Regions from separate parts of the Pectobacterium punjabense genome, predicted to be linked through region 4. Evidence: predicted binding sites of a transcription regulator. Region 4 holds the regulator's gene; each other region holds the start of a gene.

Region 1 (4,217 bases), 610 kb from region 4:
CTGAAAGAAGGGCTGACGGTGTTCCGCGATCAGGAGTTCAGTTCCGATTTGGGATCGCGCCCGGTGAATCGTATCGATAATGTACGTGTGATGCGCGGTGCGCAGTTTGCAGAAGATGCCAGCCCGATGTCGCATCCGATTCGTCCCGATCAGGTGATTGAGATGAATAACTTCTATACGCTGACGGTCTATGAAAAGGGATCGGAAGTGATCCGCATGATGCATACCTTATTAGGTGAAGAAGGCTTCCAGGCCGGTATTCGTCTGTATTTTGAGCGTCACGACGGCAGCGCGGCGACCTGCGATGACTTTGTGCTGGCGATGGAAGAGGCTTCCGGCGTCGATCTCACGCAGTTCCGCCGCTGGTACAGCCAGTCGGGAACGCCGGTATTGACTGTGCGTGATGATTACGATCCGCAGACGCAGCAATATCTGCTGAGCGTGAGCCAGATGACGCCAGTCGGTGCCGACAAGCAGCAGAAGCTGCCGTTGCACATCCCGTTGGATATTGAGCTGTATGATCTGCAAGGGAAGGTGATTCCGCTTCAGAAAGACGGTCAACTGCTGTCGTCAGTACTTAATGTGACTGAATCTGAGCAAACGTTCATTTTCGATCAAGTACCTTGCCGCCCGATTCCTTCTTTATTACGTGAGTTTTCTGCACCGGTAAAACTGAACTATGCCTGGAGTGACGAACAACTGACGTTCCTGATGCGCCATGCGAGTAATGCGTTCTCGCGTTGGGATGCGGCACAGAGCCTGTTGGCTAACTATATTCGTCTGAACGTTTCCCGCTATCAGCAAAAACAGCCGCTTTCAGTGCCAATGCATGTTGTTGATGCTTTCCGTGGCGTATTGCTGGATGACAAACTGGACCCAATGCTGGCTTCTCAGATTCTGACATTGCCGAGTGAAAACGAGATTGCCGAACTGTTCGATATCATCGATCCCACCGCAATCGCTGCCGTGCGTGACAGCATGACGCACACCATGGCGCAAGAGATGGCGGATGAGTGGTTGGCGGTGTACCACGCGAATCACGCGCCGCAATATCGTATCGAACATGCAGATATGGGCAAGCGTGCGCTGCGCAATACCTGCCTGCATTATCTGGCATTTAGCGATGCGGTTCAGGCGGATAAACTGGTGCAAACACAGTTCCGTCAGGCGGATAACATGACCGACTCGCTGGCGGCGTTGGCGGCGGCAGTTGACGCTCAGTTGCCGGTGCGTGATGAGCTGCTGACACAGTTTGATGACCGCTGGCATCAGGATGGGTTGGTCATGGACAAATGGTTCACGCTGCAAGCCTCTAGCCCAGCAGATAATGTGCTAACCCGCGTGCGTGAATTGTTGCAACACCGTTCATTCAGCCTGAACAATCCTAACCGTTTACGTTCGTTGGTGGGAGCGTTTGCGGCATCGAATCCGTCGGCTTTCCACGCAGAAGACGGCAGCGGTTATCGCTTCCTGACGGAGATTCTAACCGATCTTAACACCCGCAATCCGCAGGTTGCTGCCCGGATGATCGAACCGCTAATCCGCCTGAAACGCTATGATGCTAAACGTCAGACGCAAATGCGTCAGGCGCTGGAGCAACTGAAGGCGTTGGAAAACCTGTCTGGCGATCTGTTCGAGAAAATCAGCAAAGCACTGCAAGACTAATTCCGTCACGGCCATTCCTCTATCACACGCGGTAACCTGCCGCGTGTGATATTTCCCCCCATGCTAATTTCTTACCTCCGCAAACGTTTTACTTTCCGCAGAGATGGCACTACCATCACCGACCGTGAGTTAAACCGTAATCCACTATTGCTTACTTTCTGCGTAAGCAAGATACCTTTGTGATAGGGATCTCAGGAGACAATATGTTCTATCCCGTTATCAAAAAAGCCCTGTTTCAGCTCGATCCAGAGCGTGCACATGAGCTGACCTTCCAACAATTACGCCGTATTACCAACACGCCTTTTGAATTTCTCGTCCGTCAATCCGTTCCGACTAAACCTGTTACCTGCATGGGGCTCTCTTTTAAAAACCCACTGGGTTTGGCGGCGGGATTAGATAAAGATGGCGAATGTATCGATGCTTTAGGCGCAATGGGATTTGGTTTTATTGAAGTGGGTACGGTAACGCCGCGTCCACAAGCCGGTAATGATAAACCAAGATTATTCCGCGTGGTGGAAGCGGAAGGGTTGATCAACCGGATGGGATTCAATAATAAAGGCGTGGATTACCTTGTCGAGAATGTAAAGAAAACACATTTTGGCGGTGTATTAGGGATCAATATTGGCAAGAATAAAGATACGCCGGTTGAGCAAGGCAAAGACGATTATTTGATCTGTATGGATAAGGTTTATCCTCACGCGGGCTATATCGCGATCAACATTTCGTCACCCAATACGCCAGGATTACGCAGCCTGCAATATGGCGAAGCGCTGGACGATCTTTTGCTGGCGATAAAGAATAAGCAGACAGAATTAAAAGAGAAGCATCAGAAATATGTCCCTGTGGCGGTGAAAATCGCCCCGGATCTTTCTGAAGAAGAATTGATCCAAATTGCCGATAGCCTGGTTCGCCATAACATCGACGGTGTGATTGCCACTAACACGACGCTCGAGAGAAAACTGATTCAGGGGTTAAATCATTGCGGACAAACGGGAGGATTAAGTGGGCGTCCATTGCAGACGAGCAGCACGGAAATTATCCGTCGTTTGTCACAGGAATTAGCGGGACGTTTACCGATTATTGGCGTGGGCGGAATTGATTCTCTGGTCGCCGCGCGTGAAAAAATGGATGCTGGCGCCTCGCTGGTACAGATATATTCAGGGTTTATTTTCCACGGCCCTCGCTTGATTAAAGATATCGTTACACATATTTAATCCGAAAGTTCTTTCATTGCTAGCTGGGGGTTTATTTATTCACCCAGCTAGTCTATATTTTATCCGTTTGTGTAAATAATCTATCAATCGATGTCTGATCTTCTTGCTGCGGCGTTTATTCGCTGAACGATTATTGCGATGTAAGAAAACACAATCAGCCATTTCTGATATTTCTACTGTGAAGGCGAAGGGTAAATAATATGAAGTTAAAACCTGACGATAACTGGCGCTGGTATTTTGATACCGAACACGATCGCCTGATGTTGGATCTGGCTAACGGCATGTTATTCCGTTCTCGCTTTCCGTCTAAAATGCTAACGCCGGATGCATTTAATGAATGTGCATTTTGCGTTGACGATGCCGCATTATTTTTTACTTATAATGACAAATGCCAGAAAGTGGCACTACACCGCGATCTTCAGGGTGAGTTAGTTTTGAATGCGCTGGTGGCAAGCCGATTCCTTAAGCCGCTCATGCCAAAAAGCTGGCATTTTATCCAGCAGCCGGATGCCGTAGCCTATTCACCGCAGGCAGGGGATATTGTGCAGGTACAGCTCACCGAAACGCATGAAACGGCCTGTTTTCTGGTGGCGGAAGCGGGGGATAAAGCTTGTCTTTGCCTGCTGGCGCAAGAGCAACTGCCATTGAATGGGAAAATGATGGGGCTGGGTGATGCCATAAAAATTATGCACGACAGGTTAATGCCTGCCGTTGTTCAGAATAGGGCTGAGTGGGAAACCACGCTGGGTGACGGCACCTCCGCATTTGAGTATGCCAAGGTCGTCTAATCCCCGTCATACTTCAAGCTGCATCGTGTTGGTTTGTCTTCGACTATTGCAGATGCTTTTTTATTGCAAATGAAGGTCACCCTGTGGAATGCAGCTACAGCTCAGAATCTCACCGTTTGCTCTGATGGCACTTTGTTTTAGTGCAGAAACCTCCCCACTGACTAACGTCAATTTGCAGCAACCGCACAGTCCAGCCCGACAAGAATAGGGGACGCGAATGCCCTGTTGCTCCAATTGCTCCAGTAAAATCTGCTGATTATTCCCTTGCAACAATTTTCCCTGATAGTGGATGGTAACGGCTTGCTTACTTTTTTCGGGAACGGCAAGACTTTCGACGACCTGACCTGCGCCATAAGGACGCGGTGGTTTGGTCGCTAGAACTTCCAATGTATCGCCTACGCGAATGATGCCTGTATTTCTGGCGACCAGGTTTTGTCCAAAATCAACGTCGCCGTTGTCGGCAGTGCGGAAAGATTGCAGCGTTGCCAAAGGCTCTGCTGACGGATGTTTGCGCCCGCGCTCGATGCTGACGGTGGTCAAAATGCAGCGA
Region 2 (4,217 bases), 450 kb from region 4:
TGGGAGTTTTCAGTTCAGCGCGAGACGTGGAGCTGGCAGGATAAACAGCGTGAATTGTCGCGTTTGCCATTGCCCAATGTTCCACTGCCCAACGCCGCTACGGCATTGGCTGCGTTGCACTATTCTTCATTGAATGTGAGCGAAGAGGCGATTCGTCAAGGCTTACAGCGCGCGGCATTACCGGGTCGTTTTCAGATAGTACAGGAATCACCTCGGTTGATTCTTGATGTTGCACACAACCCTCACGCGGCGGCCTATCTGGCAAATCGTTTGGCCGGGTTACCGAAAACCGGAAAAGTGCGTGCTGTTGTTGGTATGCTGGCGGATAAAGATATCGCGGGTACGCTGGCTCATTTAACGCCGTTGATTGATGAGTGGTATTGCGCACCGCTGGAAGGGCCGCGTGGCGCAACGGCGCAGCAGCTTGCCGAACACCTGACGTGCAGCCAGTCGTTCCCCAATGTCGTTACCGCCTGGCAGCAGGCGATGTCCGACGCGGCGGAGCAAGATATCGTCATTGTGTGTGGGTCTTTTCATACGGTAGCGCATGTGATGGAAGCGCTGGATGAGGAGAAGGCGAATGGCGAGTAAATTTCAGAATCGATTAGTTGGCACGGTCATTCTGGTCGCGCTGGGCGTGATCGTCTTACCCGGCCTGTTGGATGGAAAGAAAAAGCACTACGAAGATGAGTTTGCATCGATTCCTCTGATCCCCAAGCCGGGCGATAGCAATGAGATGGAATCCCTACCCGCGCTGAACCCGTCGTTGCCGAACCTGCCACCGGAAGGGGCGATGCAGAACAGCCCGGAAGCCGAAACGCCAGAAGCTAAATTACCTGAAACCAAGGCACCTGAAACTTCCACACCGCCATCATCATCTCGCTCAGGTACCAATACACCAGCCATGACGGCACCGCCGGTGGTGGTTGAGCGTCCGCCAATTCAGACGCCAACGCCTGTGACACCGAAGCCTCAGCCAAAACTTGAGCCTAAGCCAGAAGTGAAACCGAAGCCTGAACCTAAACCGGAGCCGAAACAGGAAGTGAAGCCTGAAACGCAGCCGACGCAGCAAGCGCCGGTCGGACAGGCCTATATTGTGCAGCTCGGTGCGTTGAAAAATGCGGATAAGGTGAACGAGATTGTCGCTAAGCTTCGTCTCTCTGGCTATCGCGCGTATACCGTACCGTCAACGCCAGTTTCAGGACAAATCACCCGTATTTACGTGGGGCCGGATGCCTCGAAGCAGAAACTAGAGTCTTCTCTGGGCGAACTGCAACAGTTAAGCGGGTTAAGCGGGCAGGTGCGAGCACATTCCGTTCGCTGAGAGACCGATAGAGAATAGAATCAGGCGTGACGGATTGTGGGTTTTTTCGCCTGATTATCTATCGGTGAAATCGGCGGAAATACGCTACGCAAACGTTTTCTTTTTCTGTTAGAATGCGCCGCGAACAGGATGACGTAGCGGCTTATCGGTAGCATCGTTCATTATTAGGATAGTTCATGGTTTGGGTTGATTACGTCATTATTGGCATCATCGGATTTTCGGCTTTGGTTAGCCTGATCCGGGGGTTTGTTCGTGAAGCGCTGTCGTTAGTAACCTGGGGATGTGCTTTTTTTGTTGCCAGTCATTACTACGCCTACCTCGCGGTCTACTTCACCCGTTTTGATGATGAACTGGTGCGTAACGGCATTGCGATTGCCATTCTGTTTATTGCAACGTTGATTGTGGGAGCTATCGTCAACTATGTGATTAGTTCACTGGTTGAACGTACCGGATTATCCGGCACCGATCGCGTTCTGGGCATCTGTTTTGGTGCGCTGCGCGGGGTGCTGATCGTTTCCGCACTGCTATTCTTTCTGGATACGTTTACCGGTTTTTCACAAAGTGATGACTGGAAGCAGTCCCAGTTAATCCCGCAGTTCAGTTATATTATCAGGTGGTTTTTTGACTACCTGCAAAGCACGTCAAGTTTCTTGCCGCAGCATTTATCGCTGCGGTAGCGCTGAGAGGAAAAGACACCATGTGCGGTATTGTCGGTATCGCCGGTTTTACACCGGTCAACCAGTCGATTTATGACGCGTTAACGGTGTTGCAACACCGTGGGCAGGACGCTGCGGGTATTGTAACCATCGATGCCTTTAATTGTTTTCGCCTGCGTAAGGCCAATGGCCTGGTGAAAGATGTGTTTGAAGCGCGGCACATGCAACGCTTACAGGGCAACATGGGGCTTGGCCATGTGCGTTATCCGACGGCGGGTAGTTCCAGCGCTTCGGAAGCACAGCCTTTCTATGTTAACTCTCCGTTCGGCATCACGCTGGCTCACAACGGTAACCTGACGAACGCCCACGAACTGCGTAAAAAGCTGTTCGAGCAGGAGCGCCGTCACGTTAACACCACGTCTGACTCTGAAATTCTGCTGAATATTTTTGCCAGAGAGCTGGATCGTTTCCAACATTATCCGCTGGAAGCCGATAATATTTTTGCGGCTGTTGCCGCAACGCACCAGCAAATTCGCGGTGCCTATGCCTGTGTTGGCATGATTATCGGTCATGGCATGGTGGCGTTCCGCGATCCTAACGGTATTCGTCCGCTGGTCATCGGTAAACGCGATCTGGAAGATGGCCGCAGTGAATACATGGTAGCGTCAGAAAGTGTTGCGCTGGATACGCTGGGCTTTGAGTTTTTACGCGATGTTGCGCCGGGAGAAGCGATCTACATTACGGAAAAAGGGCAGCTGTTTACCCGCCAGTGCGCAGAGAATCCAAAGAGTAACCCGTGCCTGTTCGAATATGTCTACTTCGCTCGCCCGGACTCTTTCATCGATAAAATTTCGGTCTACAGTGCACGCGTTCGCATGGGTCAGAAGCTCGGTGAAAAGATTGCACGCCAGTGGGAAGATCTCGATATCGATGTTGTGATTCCGATTCCTGAGACCTCTTGTGATATCGCGCTGGAAATTGCGCGTATTATCAACAAACCGTATCGTCAGGGATTTGTGAAGAACCGCTATGTTGGCCGTACCTTTATCATGCCGGGACAGCAGGCGCGTAAGAAATCTGTGCGTCGTAAGCTGAACGCCAACCGTGCCGAGTTTCGTGACAAAAATGTGCTGTTGGTCGATGACTCCATCGTGCGTGGTACAACGTCGGAGCAGATTGTAGAGATGGCGCGTGAAGCGGGAGCTAAGCGTGTTTATCTGGCCTCCGCGGCACCGGAGATTCGCTTTCCTAACGTGTATGGCATCGACATGCCAAGCGTTAATGAACTGATTGCTCACGGTCGCGAAGTGGATGAGATCTGTAAGATTATTGGCGCAGATGAGCTGATATTCCAGGATCTTGACGATCTGATCGATGCGGCGCGTGAAGACAATCCGGATATTGCTCAGTTCGAATGTTCGGTGTTCAACGGGATTTACGTGACGAAGGATGTCGATCAAGGCTATCTGGATTATCTGGAAATGCTGCGTAACGACGACGCTAAAGCGCTGCGTAGCCAGAATGAAGTCGAAGATCTGGAATTGCACAACGAAGGTTAACGGCTAGTCGTACATTCAGGCTGGTTTTATTGAAGGGGGAAGACGCGAAAGTGTCTTCCCCCTTGTCGTATGTAGAAAACAGGTTGTGTATAGAAAATTTTGGTTGTTTATAAAAGCATCGTTTCGGTGCTTGCCCTTGCTTATCGCCAATCAATGCGGCAAAGTTTGCGCAGATGATTTTCCCGCGTTTCTGCTGACGCGGCTAGCTAGAGGCAGTAAGAATGAAGCGACTCATTGTAGGGATTTCCGGTGCCAGCGGTGTCATTTACGGCATCCGACTGTTGCAGGTGTTACAGACGCTGGAAGGCATTGAAACCCATCTGATCATGAGTCAGGCGGCTCGCCAGACGCTGGCGCTAGAAACCGATTTTAGCCTGCGTGACGTACAGGCGTTAGCCGATGTGGTGCATGACACGCGTGATATCGCTGCCAGTGTTTCTTCGGGGTCGTTTAAAACGGCGGGAATGGTGATTTTACCCTGTTCGATAAAAACCCTTTCCGGGATTGTGCATAGCTACAGCGACAATCTATTGACCCGCGCGGCTGATGTGGTGCTGAAGGAGCGCCGTCCTTTAGTGTTGGGCGTGCGTGAAACGCCGTTACATTTAGGGCATTTACGGCTGATGACCACCGCCGTTGAGCTGGGGGCGATAATCATGCCGCCGGTGCCTGCGTTTT
Region 3 (4,217 bases), 1.3 Mb from region 4:
GCGCTTGGCGATTGAAGTGAGCGTGTCATCGAAAGATGCGGCGGAAGCGAAAAAGCAGGTCGATGCCCGCGTTGCACAATATTTTGATTTTCTAGGTAAAAACGGCATTGAGAAAAAAGACATTAATGCCGCCAATTTGCGCACGCAGCCGGAATATGACTATCTGAAAACGGGGGGATCGGTGCTGAAAGGCTACCGTGCCGTGCGTCAGGTTGAAGTGACATTACGTCAGTTAGATAAACTGAACGAACTGCTGGATGGGGCGTTGAAATCGGGCCTGAATGAGATTCGCACGGTAGAACTCGGCGTGGCTAACCCAGAAACCTATCGTGACGAAGCGCGTAAGAAAGCGATTGAGCAGGCGACGAGCCAAGCGGCAGCGCTGGCGCAGGGCTTCAATGCCAAGCTGGGGCCGATCTACAGCGTTCGCTACCATGTTGCCAACTATCAGCCGATGCCAATGGCACGGATGTTTAAAACGGCAGATGCGGCGACGCAAACGGAAGCGGCACAAACTTATGAACAGCAAACCATTCACTTTGACGATCAGGTGGATGTCGTGTTTGAACTACAGCGTACGCCGTAATGACTGCGTGAACGCAGTGATGCTACTAACAGGCCTGTTCAGACAGGCCTGTTTTCGTTTATCACTCTCTCAGTACGTTATGATTGTCTCAGTACCTGATGGCCGTGCGAAAGTAGGGCGTCCGTCACTTTCCTCATCATCCGGCTTTCTGGTGCGAAGCGATGCCAATAGAGCATCCGACGTTGAAATAGCCCCGGCGTCAGGTCGATTAGCTCGTTATTGGCCAGTTCTCTCTCGATTTGCAGATGCGGGATCATGCAGCAGGTCGTGCCCTGTCGCGCTAATTGAACAAAGGCTTCCGACGAATTCACGATATGGCAGGGAACGCTGCCCGGCGATAAATCAAAGTTTTGTTGTAAAAAAGCCTGATGCATGTCATCCAGATGGTCGAAGGCGACCGCAGGCGCGCGCAGGAGCGCCGAACGCGTGACGCCATTCGGGAAATAGCGGGCAGCGAAGGTGGGTGATGCGACAAACAGATAATCCAGCGCGCCCAGTTTATCCACCAGACAGCTTGGCAGCGGCTGAGATTGGATACTCACTGCACCCACCACTTCACCCCGGCGCAGCCTTTCCTGAGTACGCGTTTCATCTTCTACCTGCAAGTTGAGGCGAATCGGTGAATCGACCAGCACCGGCTGTAACGCGGGTAACAGCCAGGTTGCCAGACTGTCAGCGTTCACCGCCAGCGACAGCAGCAGTGGGATATCGCTGTTAGTTTCATTGCCCAGCCACTCTTCTTCCAACAATTCTACCTGATGAAGCAGAGCCAGCAGTTTCTGCCCTTGTTCCGTCGGACGAGGAGGAATGGTTCTGACCAGCAGCGGCTGGCCGAACAGATTTTCCAGCTGTTTAATGCGTTGCGAAACGGCAGATTGGGTAATACACAACTTTTGGGCAGCGCGTTCAAAACCACGCTCGCGGATGACGGCATCCAGAGCCTGAAGCGTTCGATAGTCCGGGCGTTTCATGAAATTCAAAATCCTCTGAATGAGTCCGTTTTTTTCACTATGCCACATTTTGCTGATTTGCCATGCAGAAATCTTATTTTGGCTGTTGTGTGCAATCACGATTCAGCACGCTGCGTGTGGCGCGGTGCGTATGAAATAATGCGGCAATGGGGTGATGAATTTGCACGCTTTCCCCAACGCGCATGTTCTATAATACGCACACGTTTTCGTATATTGATTCTACAGGCCAGAAGCAGATTATGACGCAAGATGAACTGAAAAAAGCAGTGGGATGGGCGGCGCTCGACTATGTCCGTCCTGACACCATTGTGGGAGTAGGAACCGGATCGACGGCAGCACACTTTATTGATGCGCTGGGTTCGATAAAACATCAAATCAAAGGCGCGGTTTCCAGCTCTGATGCCTCAACGGAAAAGCTGAAAAGTCTGGGTATCCCCGTTTTTGACGCCAATGAAGTCGATTCGTTGGATGTTTATGTCGATGGTGCCGATGAGATCAACGGCCATATGCAGATGATTAAAGGCGGTGGTGCGGCACTGACCCGCGAGAAAATCATTTCGGCGCTGTCGCGCCAGTTCATCTGCATTGTTGATGCATCCAAGCAGGTTGATGTGCTGGGCACGTTCCCGTTGCCCGTTGAAGTTATTCCGATGGCGCGATCTTACGTGGCGCGTGAACTGGCGAAGCTAGGCGGGCAGCCAGTATATCGTCAGGGAGTGGTGACGGATAACGGCAACGTCATTCTGGATGTACACAACCTGAATATCATGGATGCCGTTGCGGTAGAAAACCACATCAATGGTATCGCAGGCGTCGTGACCGTTGGGTTGTTTGCTAATCGCGGCGCAGATGTTGCGTTAGTCGGCACCGCCGAGGGTGTAAAAACTGTCGTTAAATGAGTTCGCGATTGTTCTGACGTGATGAGCGTCCACGTTCCACGTCAGAAATTTTTTAGCTAAAAAAATCTATTTAGTTAACGGCTCATTTTTGGTACTTAATATCACATTTTCTTATTTTGTTTATCGCCGATATGGCGATGTATCTCTTTGGCAATATTTTTTGCCATAAATCAGGCGCGCTTCTCGGTGGCGCGATTCGGGCAACGCAATCGTTTGTATTGCTGACTGCGTAATTTTTGTTATGTTGGCAGAGGTTATTTAGCACTCTGTCACATTTGAAGTCTGAAAATAAGGTCGGGAAATGGCAAAGGTATCACTGGAAAAAGACAAGATTAAGTTTCTGTTAGTGGAAGGCGTGCACCAGAGCGCGTTGGATAACCTGCGTGCAGCTGGTTACACCAACATCGAGTTCCATAAAGGCGCACTAGATCCTGAGGCGCTGAAAGCCTCCATTCGCGATGCGCATTTTGTTGGTATCCGCTCGCGTACCCATCTGACAGAAGAAATTTTTGCTGCTGCGGAAAAACTGATCGCGGTAGGGTGTTTCTGTATTGGGACTAATCAGGTTGAGCTGTCGGCTGCGACCAAACGCGGTATTCCGGTATTTAACGCACCTTTTTCCAATACCCGATCCGTAGCAGAAATGGTGATCGGCGAAATGTTGCTGATGCTGCGCGGTATCCCGGCTGCCAACGCGAAAGCGCACCGTGGTATTTGGCACAAACTGGCTGTGGGATCGTTTGAAGCGCGTGGCAAAAAACTCGGGATCATCGGCTACGGCCATATCGGTATGCAGTTGGGTATTTTGGCTGAAAGCCTCGGTATGCACGTTTACTTCTATGATATCGAAAGTAAATTGCCGCTGGGCAATGCTCAGCAGGTGCGTCACCTGTCTGATTTACTGAATATGAGCGACGTGGTGAGCCTGCACGTACCGGAAAATGAAAGCACGTATAACATGATGGGCGCAGAAGAACTGGCGCTGATGAAGCCGGGTTCAATCCTGATTAACGCCGCTCGTGGTACCGTAGTTGATATTCCAGCGTTGTGCGACGTGTTGAGCAGCAAGCATCTGTCCGGTGCGGCGATTGACGTATTCCCACAAGAACCTGCAACCAACAGCGATCCGTTCCTGTCACCGTTGTGTGAGTTTGATAACGTGCTGCTAACGCCGCATATCGGTGGCTCCACGCAGGAAGCACAGGAAAATATCGGTGATGAAGTTGCCGGAAAACTGGCGAAATACTCAGACAACGGTTCTACGCTGTCTGCGGTGAATTTCCCAGAGGTGTCGCTGCCTGTTCATGGTGCACGCGCCAGCCGTCTGCTGCACATCCATGAAAACCGTCCTGGTATGATTACCAAAATTAACCAGATCTTTGCTGAGCAGGGTATTAACATTGCCGCACAGTATCTGCAAACGACGCCTGAAATTGGTTATGTGGTGATTGACGTCGAAACCGACGGCGCGCAAACCGCGCTGCAACTGATGAAAGCGATCCCTGGCACTATTCGTGCCCGTCTGCTGTTCTAATTCGTTGTAATCAGTGAATAAACAGCCAGCCCCAAACGGGGCTGGTTGCGTTATTACAGCGCGATAACGATCTTGCCGCGCATATGCCCTTCCAGTACTTTATCGTGTACCTGCTTCAGTGTATCTACCGTTAACCCTTGCAGTGCTTCGCTGGCGGTTCCCTGAAGTTTCCCTGCATCAACCAGCTGTGCGACGTCGTGCAAAATGTTCCCCTGTTCCGCGATATC
Region 4 (4,217 bases):
AAACGTTCGCCACATGAAGACAATGCCTGGACGGTCTGTGCAGAAAAACCGCAGCTTGGCAATTTTGGGGAACCTTTCATGTACAGCAGAATCGGGTTTTCAGCAATTTGGCGCTGAATTTTTTCAATTGTCGGTGTCGTCATCTTCTTGCTTCCTTAAACCTATAGGATGGCTAACGTCCAAAACGCTAGCCATGAGTCGCCGTCAAAGTGTTACGACAGCGACATTGACTCAATGATATTGTACCGATGCCAATAGCCACAAAAAAACGCCATTTTTTGTAGGGTTATTTTTCTACTGATTATTCATCATTGATGAAATCAACGCCAGAAAACGCTGATAAATCAGACGAAAAAACAACTATTAACGTTTTTTCACTATTCTGTATGAATAAAGCGGCCATGCCCACTTTTTTATGACGCCGTTTTCAGGAATACTGTGCGGATTGAGCGAGTTAAGGATTATGTTCGGTCACTTTTATTATGCGCTTATTTATTACTCTTTTTATATTATTTTTCAGTAACCTATCCCTGAACGTCGTTCAGGCTGCGCCGCATACCCCGCATTCTACGCCGAAGAAAAGCGCCGTTGAAGAAACGAATAAGAAAAGCCGTCAAACAAAGGGTAATGCTAAGTCACCAGCGCCAATCAAAAGCAAAAAGCCAGAACCTGCCACCGTCAGCAATAAATCCAAACCCCGTACGGCTAACAAACCGGTAGAAAAGAAGCCATCCCGGACGCAAAGCAGCACACCTGCGCTAGTGAAAAAAAACCTTAAAAAGCTGAAGCCTGAAGACGACAGGCAGACCATTGCACAGGCCAGAGTCAAAACCGGGCTGAAGAAGACAGCACTCAAAGGAAAAGTGGATAAAAATCCAGCGCCCACAGAAAAGGGCATGACACTGAGCGCAGCGCATAAAAAACGCTATCAACACGCCAAAACGACCGCAATGAATAAACTGATGAGCCAGATCGGTAAACCTTACCACTGGGGCGGATCGTCTCCTTTTACTGGTTTCGACTGTAGCGGGCTGGTCTATTACGCCTATAAAGACGTCGTTAAGATCCAAATCCCTCGTACCGCGAACGAAATGTACCATCTGCGTGATGCCGCGCCGATTAAAAAGAGTGAGCTGGAAAGTGGCGACCTGGTCTTTTTCCGCATCAACAATCGTGGGGCTGCCGATCACGTCGGGGTGTATCTGGGGGAAGGCAAATTTATCCAGTCACCGCGTACAGGTTCAGATATTCGTATCAGCAAGCTAAGTGAAGATTATTGGCAGGAGCACTATGTTGGGGCGCGTCGCGTGGTGACGCCACAGACCATTCGTTAAGCGATAGCACGCCGAACAGAAGCGTATTCAGACACGTTTTGTGCAATAAACCTGTCTGAATACCTAACCTGCGCAAAAAGCACTGAAGGTTAGTTCAACACCGCAATGAAACTAAACGCGATGATCACAGCCAACGAGCCAACCGTTGTCAGCAAAGACATCTTCAGATCTGTATCCATAAACCACTCCTTATTAGCAAACAAATTTCATCTGAAACTTCATCTGAAAAAAAAGACACCATCATTCACAGCCGAACCCACGTAGACAGTTAAAGCTACAAATAATAGGGTTATTACGATTCTTTCATAATTCTAGCGAAAAATCTCCGACGGATGCATCACTAATAGTATAAATTAGCCCTTTCACTTTCATGATAAATCGGACACAATCCGCTGTTTATGAAAGCGCTGCGTGCCAGTCGAAAAACGTCAAGCCAGATCCCTTCGGTATAACATTCGGCATTCTCCTTCTGAAATCCTGTTTTTTAGCTTAGAAGAAGAACTTTAAACGTAGGCAAACGATTAACAATATACTTACGTCTGTAACAGGTAAGTTCAGGAGTCATTTTTAGATGGCAACGATTAAAGATGTGGCAAAACGTGCTGGCGTTTCCACCACAACCGTATCGCACGTGATCAATAAAACACGTTTCGTCGCCGAAGAGACTAAGGCAGCCGTCAGGGCAGCAATCAAGGAATTGCACTATTCGCCTAGCGCCGTCGCCCGCAGCCTCAAAGTTAATCACACCAAATCTATCGGCTTGCTGGCTACATCCAGCGAAGCGCCCTATTTCGCCGAGATCATTGAAGCGGTCGAAAACAGCTGTTATGCCAAAGGCTACACGCTGGTACTGTGTAATTCTCATAACGATATCGGCAAACAACGCGCTTATCTCTCGATGCTGGCGCAAAAACGCGTCGACGGTCTGCTTGTGATGTGTGCCGAGTACCCGCCAGAGTTATTGGGCATGCTGGAAGATTATCGCAGCATTCCCATGGTCGTCATGGACTGGGGCCAAATGCACAGCGATTTCACCGATACCATCATCGATAACGCCTTTGAGGGCGGCTATATGGCAGGCCGCTATCTGATTGAACGCGGCCATCGGGATATTGGTGCCATCCCCGGAATACAAGAGCGCAACACGGGTAACGGGCGCTACCTTGGCTTTTTAAAAGCCTTAAAAGAAGCCGACATTACCGTACGCGACGAATGGGTCGTGCGGGGCGATTTCGAACCGGAATCCGGCTACAAAGCCATGCATCAGATCCTCGCACAGAAACAGCGGCCAACGGCCGTATTCTGCGGCGGCGATATCATGGCAATGGGTGCTATTTGTGCGGCTGACGAACTGGGTTTGCGCGTGCCACAGGATATTTCGGTGATCGGTTATGACAACGTGCGCCACGCGCGTTTCTTTACGCCTGCGCTGACCACCATCCACCAGCCAAAGGAGCGTCTGGGACAGTCCGCTTTCGCGATGCTGCTGGATCGCATTACCAGTAAGCGGGAAGATGCACACGTCATTGAAGTGCACCCAACGCTGATTGAACGTCGCTCAGTTGCCGACGGCCCGTTCCTCGATTACCGCCGCTAACCTCGGCGACTCAACATAGACCGATTTTTCTTATTCCCACCCGCTTTCCTTGTCTGCTTCAGCCAATTTCCTTGTGTGCTGGCTGAAGCAGATTTAAACTGAAAACTGCGTTTCACTTTCACTGATAAAACCCAGAATAGCGATAGCCGCACGTAAGCGGATACGCGTTCTTCTTGCCTATAAGCGCATTAACTACCTGCTTATTAGCGCATTTCTTCTTCCTTTTTCTCTGGTGACAGCTGGTACATCATCTGCGGTAAGTGCTGTCCAGGTATGTTTTTCCATACTTTCACACGTGAAAAATTTAGGAGACATGATGGGTACACCTTATGCGAAAGAGCAGCATAGCCATACCACGCCCTGGTTGAAAATCATGCAAGACAGGTTGAATACGGCGGGTATCACTATTAACGGCACTCGCCCTTTTGATATCTGCGTTAACCACCCTGGTTTTTTTAAACGCGTCTTGCGGGAAGGTTCGCTGGGATTAGGGGAGAGCTATATGGACGGATGGTGGGAGTGTGAACGGCTGGATATGTTTTTCCATCTTGTCCTACGTGCAGGGCTAAAGGACACACTCCCTCGCCGTTTGCACGATCTTATGCGAATCGCCACTGCCCGCATCACGAATTTGCAATCCCGCCGACGCTCTCGAGTCGTCGGCGAATTGCATTACGATCTGGGTAATGACCTTTTTTCCCTCATGTTGGACCCTTACATGCAATATTCCTGTGCCTACTGGAAACAGGCACAAACGCTGGAACACGCGCAGGAAGATAAACTCACGATGATTTGTGAAAAACTCCAGCTTAAACCCGGCATGACACTGCTGGATATCGGCTGTGGCTGGGGCGGGCTTGCTGAGTTCGCGGCGCGTCGCTACGGGGTTTCCGTTTACGGTATCACCATTTCCCGAAAACAGCAGACGCTGGCACAACAGCGCTGCCTGGGACTGGATGTCATCATCAAACTACAGGATTACCGCGATCTCGATCGGCACTTTGACCGCGCGGTGTCAGTAGGTATGTTTGAACACGTAGGGCCACGCAACTATGATAACTACTTTCGTATTGTACGCCGCAGCCTAAAGCCCAATGGGCTGTTCCTGCTGCATACTATCGGTGCTAATTCAACCGATTCACGCCTCGATCCCTGGATTCATAAATACATCTTCCCCAACGGCTGCATTCCATCCGTTGTGCACATTGCGCAGGCGAGTGAGCCTGACATGGTGATGGAAGATTGGCACAATTTCGGTGTTGATTACGATCGCACATTAATGGCAT

The links. The regulator PurR, encoded in region 4, represses purine synthesis genes. The targets are predictions, from matches to a motif close to CANGCAAACGTTTGCNTG.
Region 1: the regulator PurR is predicted to act here: its motif matches at 1,742-1,759, upstream of pyrD (quinone-dependent dihydroorotate dehydrogenase).
Region 2: the regulator PurR is predicted to act here: its motif matches at 1,410-1,427, upstream of cvpA (colicin V production protein).
Region 3: the regulator PurR is predicted to act here: its motif matches at 2,659-2,676, upstream of serA (phosphoglycerate dehydrogenase).

Annotation. Positions count from the first base shown of each region.
Region 1 is NZ_CP038498.1:2,115,052-2,119,268, forward strand. Features, by position in the region: gene pepN (aminopeptidase N) at 1-1,665, shown strand, start outside; gene pyrD (quinone-dependent dihydroorotate dehydrogenase) at 1,869-2,879, shown strand; gene E2566_RS09495 (cell division protein ZapC) at 3,080-3,667, shown strand; gene E2566_RS09500 (YcbX family protein) at 3,728-4,217, opposite strand, start outside.
Region 2 is NZ_CP038498.1:3,175,396-3,179,612, reverse strand. Features, by position in the region: gene folC (bifunctional tetrahydrofolate synthase/dihydrofolate synthase) at 1-591, shown strand, start outside; gene dedD (cell division protein DedD) at 581-1,324, shown strand; gene cvpA (colicin V production protein) at 1,501-2,001, shown strand; gene purF (amidophosphoribosyltransferase) at 2,022-3,539, shown strand; gene E2566_RS14450 (UbiX family flavin prenyltransferase) at 3,761-4,217, shown strand, end outside.
Region 3 is NZ_CP038498.1:4,075,373-4,079,589, reverse strand. Features, by position in the region: gene E2566_RS18480 (oxidative stress defense protein) at 1-586, shown strand, start outside; gene E2566_RS18475 (LysR family transcriptional regulator ArgP) at 664-1,557, opposite strand; gene rpiA (ribose-5-phosphate isomerase RpiA) at 1,797-2,456, shown strand; gene serA (phosphoglycerate dehydrogenase) at 2,758-3,990, shown strand; gene E2566_RS18460 (zinc-binding alcohol dehydrogenase family protein) at 4,044-4,217, opposite strand, start outside.
Region 4 is NZ_CP038498.1:2,726,125-2,730,341, forward strand. Features, by position in the region: gene E2566_RS12265 (Grx4 family monothiol glutaredoxin) at 1-143, opposite strand, end outside; gene E2566_RS12270 (C40 family peptidase) at 483-1,334, shown strand; gene cydH (cytochrome bd-I oxidase subunit CydH) at 1,424-1,513, opposite strand; gene purR (HTH-type transcriptional repressor PurR) at 1,906-2,931, shown strand; gene cfa (cyclopropane fatty acyl phospholipid synthase) at 3,248-4,217, shown strand, end outside.